4 regions of the Serratia sp. 121840015-1 genome follow, and region 1 is predicted to be linked to each of the others. Evidence: riboswitches for the same ligand, from Rfam matches in the RefSeq annotation. Region 1 holds a riboswitch; each other region holds the start of a gene.
The links. Region 1 has a riboswitch for thiamine pyrophosphate ahead of thiC (phosphomethylpyrimidine synthase ThiC). Riboswitches for the same ligand answer to the same signal wherever they lie in the genome.
Positions count from the first base shown of each region.

Region 2: linked by a shared signal. The riboswitch ahead of ACUXAC_RS03350 (TenA family protein) and the one ahead of thiC (phosphomethylpyrimidine synthase ThiC) in region 1 are both predicted to bind thiamine pyrophosphate.
Region 3: linked by a shared signal. The riboswitch ahead of thiM (hydroxyethylthiazole kinase) and the one ahead of thiC (phosphomethylpyrimidine synthase ThiC) in region 1 are both predicted to bind thiamine pyrophosphate.
Region 4: linked by a shared signal. The riboswitch ahead of thiB (thiamine ABC transporter substrate binding subunit) and the one ahead of thiC (phosphomethylpyrimidine synthase ThiC) in region 1 are both predicted to bind thiamine pyrophosphate.

Region 1 covers NZ_JBSEYF010000013.1:7,689-9,882, forward strand. Annotated here, with positions in the region: gene nudC (NAD(+) diphosphatase) at 1-66, opposite strand, end outside; gene ACUXAC_RS26205 (Rsd/AlgQ family anti-sigma factor) at 168-671, shown strand; TPP riboswitch at 711-835, shown strand; gene thiC (phosphomethylpyrimidine synthase ThiC) at 950-2,194, shown strand, end outside.
Region 2 covers NZ_JBSEYF010000001.1:687,083-689,276, reverse strand. Annotated here, with positions in the region: gene ACUXAC_RS03355 (LLM class flavin-dependent oxidoreductase) at 1-586, opposite strand, end outside; TPP riboswitch at 737-839, shown strand; gene ACUXAC_RS03350 (TenA family protein) at 902-1,585, shown strand; gene ACUXAC_RS03345 (ABC transporter ATP-binding protein) at 1,582-2,194, shown strand, end outside.
Region 3 covers NZ_JBSEYF010000001.1:108,890-111,083, reverse strand. Annotated here, with positions in the region: gene thiD (bifunctional hydroxymethylpyrimidine kinase/phosphomethylpyrimidine kinase) at 1-480, opposite strand, end outside; gene thiM (hydroxyethylthiazole kinase) at 480-1,271, opposite strand; TPP riboswitch at 1,307-1,403, opposite strand; gene ACUXAC_RS00525 (GNAT family N-acetyltransferase) at 1,546-1,971, shown strand; gene ACUXAC_RS00520 (methyltransferase) at 2,073-2,194, shown strand, end outside.
Region 4 covers NZ_JBSEYF010000002.1:451,041-453,234, reverse strand. Annotated here, with positions in the region: gene sgrR (HTH-type transcriptional regulator SgrR) at 1-920, shown strand, start outside; TPP riboswitch at 958-1,076, shown strand; gene thiB (thiamine ABC transporter substrate binding subunit) at 1,134-2,120, shown strand; gene thiP (thiamine/thiamine pyrophosphate ABC transporter permease ThiP) at 2,096-2,194, shown strand, end outside.

The DNA of each region.
Region 1 (2,194 bases):
CCAAAGTTTGCTTTCATGGCTGACGATCCACCAGCCGTTTTCATTGCCCGTTAATGCAAGTTCCATATCGTTGTTGCACAACCTCAGCTTCACTGGCACTCTACAAATCGGCTTTGTTACATTTTAATAACTTACCGGTTACTTTTATTACTTACACGGAGTCAAACATGCTCAACCGTTTGGAAAGGCTGACTCAGCGCGTTGGCGGTAGTAATGAATTAGTTGATCAATGGCTTCAGGCCCGCAAACAGTTGCTGGTCGCCTACTGCACGCTGGTAGGCCTCAAACCGAATAAAGAAAAGCATACGCCGCTGAATGAAAAAGCGCTGGAGAACTTTTGCCACAACCTGGTGGATTACCTCTCCGCAGGGCATTTTCATATCTATGACAGAATTATCAAACAAGTGGAAGGCGCAGCCAGTCCGAAAATGTCGCTGGCGGTGAACATCTACCCCAAGCTGTGGGCCAATACCGAACAGATCATGGCGTTCCACGATCGCTATACCGAAGTGGATATCGATCAGGAGGTTTGTCTGGAATTCCACCAGGCCCTGTCGGATATCGGCGAAACGCTGGCGGCGCGCTTTGCGCTGGAAGATAAGCTGATCCAGCTGGAAGCGGAGGCCGCGCAGCAACCGCTGCCGGACCAGGCGCTGGATCCCGCACGTTAAAATTTTATAGTTTTTTTTCTTATCCCTCCTATACTGGGGGGCATCTTGTCGGAGTGCCTAGCGCCTGATTTGTTCATCGAATCAGCCAGGCTGAGACCGTTAATTCGGGATCCGCGGAACCTGATCGGGTTAATACCCGCGAAGGGAACAAGAGTAATCTATCGCCACAGGCACGGCCTTCCCCTTGCGGGCGCCCTGCCTTATCGGCCACCATCATTACTCCCTCCGAGCTCCAGACAAGCAACTTTCCCAACCCAACACACTGGTAGGAACTTGCTATGTCTAACGTTAATCCACCGCGCGCCCGTAAAGCGCAACGCGAAGCCGCCCAGCAGTTTATCGACACCCTGCAAGGCATGGCTTTCCCGAACTCACGCCGCATCTATCTCCAGGGCTCGCGCAGCGATATCCAGGTGCCGATGCGCGAAATTCAGCTCAGCCCGACCCTGCTCGGCGGCAGCAAAGACCATCCGCAGTATGAACCCAACGAAGCGATCCCGGTGTATGACACCGCCGGCCCCTACGGCGATCCGCAGGCCGAGCTCGACGTGCACGCCGGCCTGGCCAAGCTGCGCGCCGGCTGGATCGACGCGCGCGGCGATACCGCCACCCTAAGCGGCGCCAGTTCCGGCTTTACCCAACAGCGGCTGGCGGACGAAGGGCTGGATCACCTGCGCTTCGAACATCTGCCGCTGCCGCGCAGGGCGCTGCCGGGCAAATGCGTGACCCAGCTGCACTATGCCCGCGCCGGTATCGTCACCCCAGAGATGGAGTTCATCGCCATCCGTGAAAACATGGGGCGCGAGCGCATTCGCGGCGAGGTGCTGCGCCACCAGCATCCGGGCCAGGGCTGGGGCGCCAACCTGCCGGACAACATCACGCCGGAGTTCGTGCGTCGGGAAGTGGCCGCCGGCCGCGCCATCATTCCCGCCAACATCAACCATCCGGAGGCGGAGCCGATGATCATCGGCCGCAATTTCCTGGTGAAGGTGAACGCCAATATCGGCAACTCGGCGGTCACGTCGTCGATCGAAGAAGAAGTGGAGAAGCTGGTGTGGTCCACCCGCTGGGGCGCGGACACCGTGATGGATCTCTCTACCGGCCGCTATATTCACGAAACCCGCGAGTGGATCCTGCGCAACAGCCCGGTGCCCATCGGCACCGTGCCGATCTACCAGGCGCTGGAGAAGGTCAACGGCGTGGCGGAAAACCTCACCTGGGCGATGTTCCGCGATACGCTGCTGGAACAGGCGGAGCAAGGGGTCGACTACTTCACCATCCACGCCGGCGTGCTGCTGCGCTACGTACCGATGACCGCCAAACGCCTGACCGGCATCGTGTCGCGCGGTGGCTCAATCATGGCCAAATGGTGTCTGTCGCACCATCAGGAAAACTTCCTCTATCAGCATTTCCGTGAAATCTGCGAGATCTGCGCCGCCTACGACGTTTCGCTGTCGCTCGGCGACGGCCTGCGCCCCGGCTCGATTCAGGACGCCAACGACGAAGCCCAGTTCGCCGAGCTG
Region 2 (2,194 bases), on a different contig from region 1:
CCCAGACGGCGGTGGCGTTCGAACCGGCGCCCCACCAGATGCGATCGCGCAGCCCGGCGGAAAACGGCTCCGGCCGCAGCAGCCCAGGCGGATTCGGGAACATCGGCTGTGGATTGGGCTCGGCGAACCCTTCGCCGCGCAGCGCTTCCAGGAACACTTCGGTATGGCGGCGGGCCATGTCCGCGTCGCTCTCGCCGTCGGCCGGGGCATAGCCGAAATAGCGCCAGCCGTCGATCACCTGCTCCGGCGAGCCGCGGCTGATGCCGAGCTGCAGCCGCCCGCCGGCGATCAGATCCGCCGCGCCGGCGTCTTCCACCATGTACAGCGGATTTTCATAACGCATGTCGATCACGCCGGTGCCGATCTCGATGCGTTGGGTTTTGGCGCCGATGGCGGCCAGCAGCGGGAACGGCGACCCCAGCTGGCGTGCAAAGTGGTGTACGCGAAAATAGGCGCCGTCCGCCCCCAGATCTTCGGCGGCAACCGCCAGATCGATGGACTGCAGCAGCGCATCCGCTGCGGAACGGGTGCCGGACTGGGCGGAAGGCGACCAGTGGCCAAACGAGAGAAAACCAATCTTTTTCATCGGGAATCGTCCTCAAAGGCAAAATCATCGGCCTACAGTGACAAAAATCGCGCGCTCTGCGCCAGCAAAATCGCCCCCGATCGCACTAAACGAACCGATTGCCACCGCGCCGCCCGGCGATTGTAATCAAAAAACAAATGTCGTATAACAGGCAGCTCCGAGGGGTGTCCTGTTACGGGCTGAGATGGCGCAAGCCGAACCCTTTGAACCTGATCTGGGTCATGCCAGCGAAGGGACGGTTAGGCAACAACGCTCTCACCCGTTGCCTGTTCATACCCCAGCGTGCCCGGATCTCCACTGACTCAAGGAGGTCCCATGTCCATCACCACCCTGTTCGAAAGCGGTCTTTACGGCCGGCTGCGCCAACAAGCCGGCAGCCACTGGCAAGATTACGTCGATCACCCGTTTCTGCAGCAGCTGGCCGCCGGCACCTTGCCCGAACGCGCTTTTCGCCGCTACCTGACCCAGGACTACCTGTTCCTGCTGCACTTCGCCCGCGCCTACGCACTGCTGGTCAGCAAGCTACGCACCCTGCCGGAAATGCGCGCCGCCACGGCGTCGCTCAACGGCATCGTCGCCGAACTGCCGCTGCACGTGGCCTATTGCGCCGAATGGGGGCTGAGCGAAGCGCAAATCGCCGCCCAGCCGGAAGCGGCGGAGACCATGAACTACACCCGTTACGTGCTGGATATCGGCCATGCCGGCGACGCCCTCGATCTGCTGGCCGGCCTGCTGCCCTGCGTGGCCGGCTATGCCGAAATCGGCCTGCGGCTGTTGCACGACCCCGCCACCAAAATGGAGGGCAATCCTTACGCTTCCTGGATCCGCAACTACGGCGACGAGGGCTATCTGGCCGGCGTGCGCGCTGCCATCGAGCTGCTGGAAACCGTCGGCCACCAGCGCGGCGCACCAGGCCGCTTCACCGAGCTGGCGCAGATTTTCACCACCGCCACCCAGCTGGAATCGGCATTTTGGCAGATGGGGCTGAACGCCTCATGACCTCCCCGCTTCTCCCGCCCGGCATCCAGGTGCGGGATCTCAGCCTGCGTTTCGGTCAGCAAATCGTCTTCGACCGGCTGAGCTTCGACATCGTCGGCGGCAGCTTCGTCGCCCTGCTCGGCGCCAGCGGCGCCGGCAAAACCAGCCTGCTGAAGATCATCGCCGGCCTGGAACGGGCGACCTCGGGCACGGTGACCGGCAGCGACGGTTTGCCGATCGCCGGGCGCATCGCCTACATGGGGCAAAAAGACCTGCTCTACCCGTGGCTGACCGTCGAGGAGAACGTCGCCCTCGGCTCGCGGCTGCGCGGCGAAGTGACGGATCGGGCGTGGGCGGCGCACCTGCTGGAGCGCGTGGGCCTGGCCGCGCATGGCCGCAGCCTGCCCGCCGCGCTGTCCGGCGGCATGCGCCAGCGCGCCGCCATCGCCCGCACGCTCTACGAACGCCAGCCGATCGTGCTGATGGACGAACCCTTTTCCGCGCTGGACGCCATTACCCGCGCCGAGATCCAGAGCCTGGCCGCCGAACTGCTGGCGCAAAACACCGTGCTGCTGATCACCCACGATCCGATGGAGGCCTGCCGCCTGAGCCACCGGCTGCTGGTGCTGT
Region 3 (2,194 bases), on a different contig from region 1:
CTCGCGCATCTGCGCTTCATCTTCCGCCGGCGCGCACGCCAGCAGCGCCGCCGCTTCCGGCAGGTTCGGCGTAATGATCGACACCAGCGGTAACAGCTCGCGCCGAATAGACGCCACCGCCTCCGGCGCCAGCAACGGATCGCCGCTTTTCGCCAGCATCACGGTGTCCAGCACCACGAACTCCGGCCGGTAATGGCGCAGCCGTTCGGCCACCGCCTGCACAATGTCGGCGTTGGCCAGCATGCCGATCTTGACGCTGTCGATACGCACGTCGCTGAACACCGAGTCCAGCTGCGCGGCGACGAACGCCGGATCGATGTAATACACCGACTGCACGCCGCGGGTATTCTGCGCCACCAGCGCGGTGATCACCGAGGTGCCGTAGGCGCCGAGCGCCGAGAAGGCCTTCAAATCGGCCTGAATGCCGGCGCCGCCGCTGGGATCGGTGCCGGCGATGGTCAGCGCGTTAATGCGTTTCATCACAGATCCTCCCCGCGCAGTTGATACAGGGCGTCGAGGAACGCCGGCGTAAAGCTGCCCGGCCCGCCGGCCTGTCTGGCCGCGAGACCGCCGCAGTGGGACATCACCCGGCAGGCGGTCGCCACGTTGTCCAGGCGATCGCCCGGCAGGGCGCAAAACGCCGCCACGACCGCCGACAGCGCGCAGCCGGTGCCCACCACCCGCGTCATCAGCGGGGAACCGCCTTCGATCGCCCAATCGCGTTGGCCGTCGGTGACGTAATCCACCGCGCCGGTGACCGCCACCACCGCGCCGCTGCGCTGCGCCAGCTCACGCGCGGCTGGCAAGGCCGCCAGCGAATCGTCGCCGCTGTCAACCCCGCGGCCGCTGGCCAGCAACCCGCTGAGCGCCATGATTTCCGAGGCGTTGCCGCGTATCGCCGCCGGTTTCTCGTCCAGCAGCTGTTTAGCAAAGGCGGTGCGGTAGGAGAGCGCGCCGACCGCCACCGGATCCAGCGTCCAGGGCTTGCCGGCCCGATTGGCGGCGGCCACCGCCGCCCGCATCGATTCGGCGCGCAGCGCATTGAGGGTACCGACGTTGATCAGCAGGCCATCGGCCAGCGCGCTGAACTGCGCCGCCTCTTGCGGCTCCACCACCATCGCCGGGGAGGCGCCGAGCGCCAATAGCACGTTGGCGGTCAGCGATTGCACCACTTCGTTGGTCAGGCAGTGGATCAGCGGAGGCCGCTGTTGGAATTGGGTCAGACAGGCCGCGGCGCGCGCGCCGGGTAGTGCATCAGGTCGAGCGATCATATTCCTCCCAACCGGCGTTCAAGAAGGCGGCGCCGGCTGGGCGGCCGTGACTTCCCTACGCTGGCATTATCCAGATCAGGTAATACGGGTATTTCTCAGCCTTCACGTAGAAGGGCACCCCGAGTCATGAAAATCAATAGGTTGTGATCAACGTTGCGTTAATCCCTGCAGGGGATCATGCCAGCGGCGGCGCGGACAAACAAGCGAATAAATTGGCTCGGCAGGCATACGCCGCGCAATGCGCTATAGTGAGCACAAACCACCGGGAGATGCCATGCAGATAAGACCCTACCAAGAGACCGATCGCCCCTTCCTGCGCACGCTGTACCTGGCGTCGCGCAAGGCGGCGTTCGGCTGGCGCGATACCTCAAACTATCAGTTGGAAGATTTCGACGGCGCGACGCTGGGCGAAGCGATTTGGGTGGCGGAAGACGGCGGCACGCTGCTGGGATTCGTCTCCGTCTACCGCGAAGACAACTTCATTCATAACCTGTATGTCGATCCCCATCAGCCGCCGCGCGGCGTCGGCAGTGCGCTGCTGCAGGCGGCGGAAGCTACCTTCACCGCCACCGGCTCGCTGAAATGCCTGGTGAAGAATGAAAAGGCGCTGGCGTTCTACCGCAAACACGGCTGGCGCATCATCTCTACCGGCAACGACGGCGAAGAAGATTATTACCTGATGCATTCGCCGGCCCGCTAACGCCGCCTTTCCCGTCACAGAACTCATTAATGATAATGGATTTCATTATCATTTAAGCATACCCTTCCTTGTCTCTCTCAATGAACTTGGCAAGGAAGGTTATGCAACACCAAACGGATACACGCTTCCCCGATGCCGCAGCGGCGGACTACGATCGCCGTATTCTGACCCTGGTGCCCGGCTATCAGTTTGCCCAGGCGCTGCTGACGGCGACGCTCGCACA
Region 4 (2,194 bases), on a different contig from region 1:
CCATGATCCTGCCGCGCGAATGGCGTGAACTGCCGGATTTCGCCCGCCATCCGGTCGGCACCGGCCCCTACCGCGTGGTGCGCAACCTTCCCAGCCAGATGAAGATCCACGCCTTCGACGACTATTTTGGCTACCGGGCGCTGATCGACGAGGTGAACATCTGGGTGCTGCCGGAGTTTTCCGAAGAGCTGGTGCACTCCGGCGTGCAGCTGCAGGGCGATGAAACCGGCAACAGCGAGCTGGAAAGCCGGCTGGAAGAGGGGTGCTATTTCCTGCTGTTCGATCAGCGTTCTCCGCTGGCCGCCGACCCCGCCATTCGCAGTTGGCTGTGCGAATTGATCAACCCCATTTCGCTGCTGAGCCACGCCGGGCCGCTCTACCAGCGCTATTGGTCGCCGGCGTACGGCCTGCTGCCGCGCTGGCACCACAACCGCACGCTGGCGCAGCAGCCCAAGCCCGCGGGCCTGACCGAACTGACGATGACCCACTTCAATGAACATTCGGAGTTTCACGCCATTCGCCAGGCGATCGAACCGCTGCTGGCACAGCACGGCATCCGCCTGATCGTGCAAAGCGTGGATTACGCCACCTGGCACCAGGGCGACGCGCGCAGCGATCTGTGGCTCGGCAGCGCCAACTTCTATCTGCCGCTGGAGTTTTCGCTGTTCGCCACGCTGTACGAACTGCCGCTGATGCAGCATTGCATGAACGAAGATCTGGCGCAGGACGCAGCGCTGTGGCGCGCCAACCGCTTGCCGCTGGCCGAGTTCTGCCAGCGTCTGGTCAGCAACCACCAGCTGCACCCGCTGTTCCACCACTGGCTGCAGCTGCACGGCCAGCGCAGCATGCGCGGCGTGCGGATGAACACCCTCGGCTGGTTCGACTTCAAGTCCGCCTGGTTTGCCCCGCCGGAGGCATAAGCGCCTTTCGCCCGGGTCGGTTAATCTTTACAATAGCGCCGTCTCAACGGGGTGCGGTAAGTCGGGCCGCGTGATAAGCCCGATTTTCCGCTGAGAGCACACCCGTCGAACCTGATCCGGTCAATACCGGCGGAGGGATTTGAGCCCAGCGAACCGGCGACGCCGCCTCGCCCCCTCAGATGCCCTTGCCCCCTTATTTTTCAGGAGTGCAACGTGGTCAAAACATATCTGCCCTGCTTATTGCTGCTGTGTGCCGCGCCGGTTTTCGCCAAGCCGACGCTGACGGTTTACACCTACGATTCCTTCGCCGCCGACTGGGGCCCAGGCCCGGCGGTGAAAAAAGCCTTTGAAGCCGAGTGCGACTGTGAACTGAAGTTCGTCGCGCTGGAAGACGGCGTCTCGCTGCTGAACCGCCTGCGCATGGAAGGCAAGAACAGCGCCGCCGACGTGGTGCTGGGGTTGGACAACAACCTGTTACAGGCGGCGCAGCAAACCGGCCTGTTCGCGCCGAGCGGCGTCGACACCGCCAAACTGACGGTGCCGGGCGGCTGGCAGGACGCGACCTTCGTGCCATATGACTACGGGTACTTCGCTTTCGTCTACAACAAAGAAAAACTGAAGAACCCGCCAAAAAGCCTGCAGGAGCTGGTCAGCAGCGATCGCAACTGGAAAGTGATCTACGAAGATCCGCGCACCAGCACGCCGGGCCTCGGCCTGCTGCTGTGGATGCAAAAAGTGTATGGCGACAAGGCGCCGGCCGCCTGGCAGCAGCTGGCGAAGAAGACCGTCACCGTCACCAAAGGCTGGAGCGAAGCCTACGGCCTGTTCCTGAAAGGCGAAGGCGATCTGGTGCTCAGCTACACCACCTCTCCCGCCTATCACCTGATCGAAGAGAAAAAAGATCTCTACGCCGCCGCCACGTTCAGCGAAGGCCACTACCTGCAGGTGGAAGTGGCGGGCAAGCTGAAGGCCGCCAAACAGCCAGAGCTGGCGGAGCGCTTCATGCAGTTCATGGTGACGCCGGCCTTCCAGAACACCATCCCGACCGGCAACTGGATGTACCCGGTGATCAACACCCCACTGCCCGTCGGCTTTGAGCAGATGAACGTGCCGCATACCGCGTTGCAATACAGCGCCGAAGAGGTGGCCAAACAACGCGGCGGTTGGATCCGGGCATGGCAAACCGCCGTCAGCCGCTGATCCCCCGCTGGCTCTGGCCGGGGCTGCTGGCCGCCGGCGTGATCCTGCTGGTCGCCGCGCTGGCGATGGGCTCG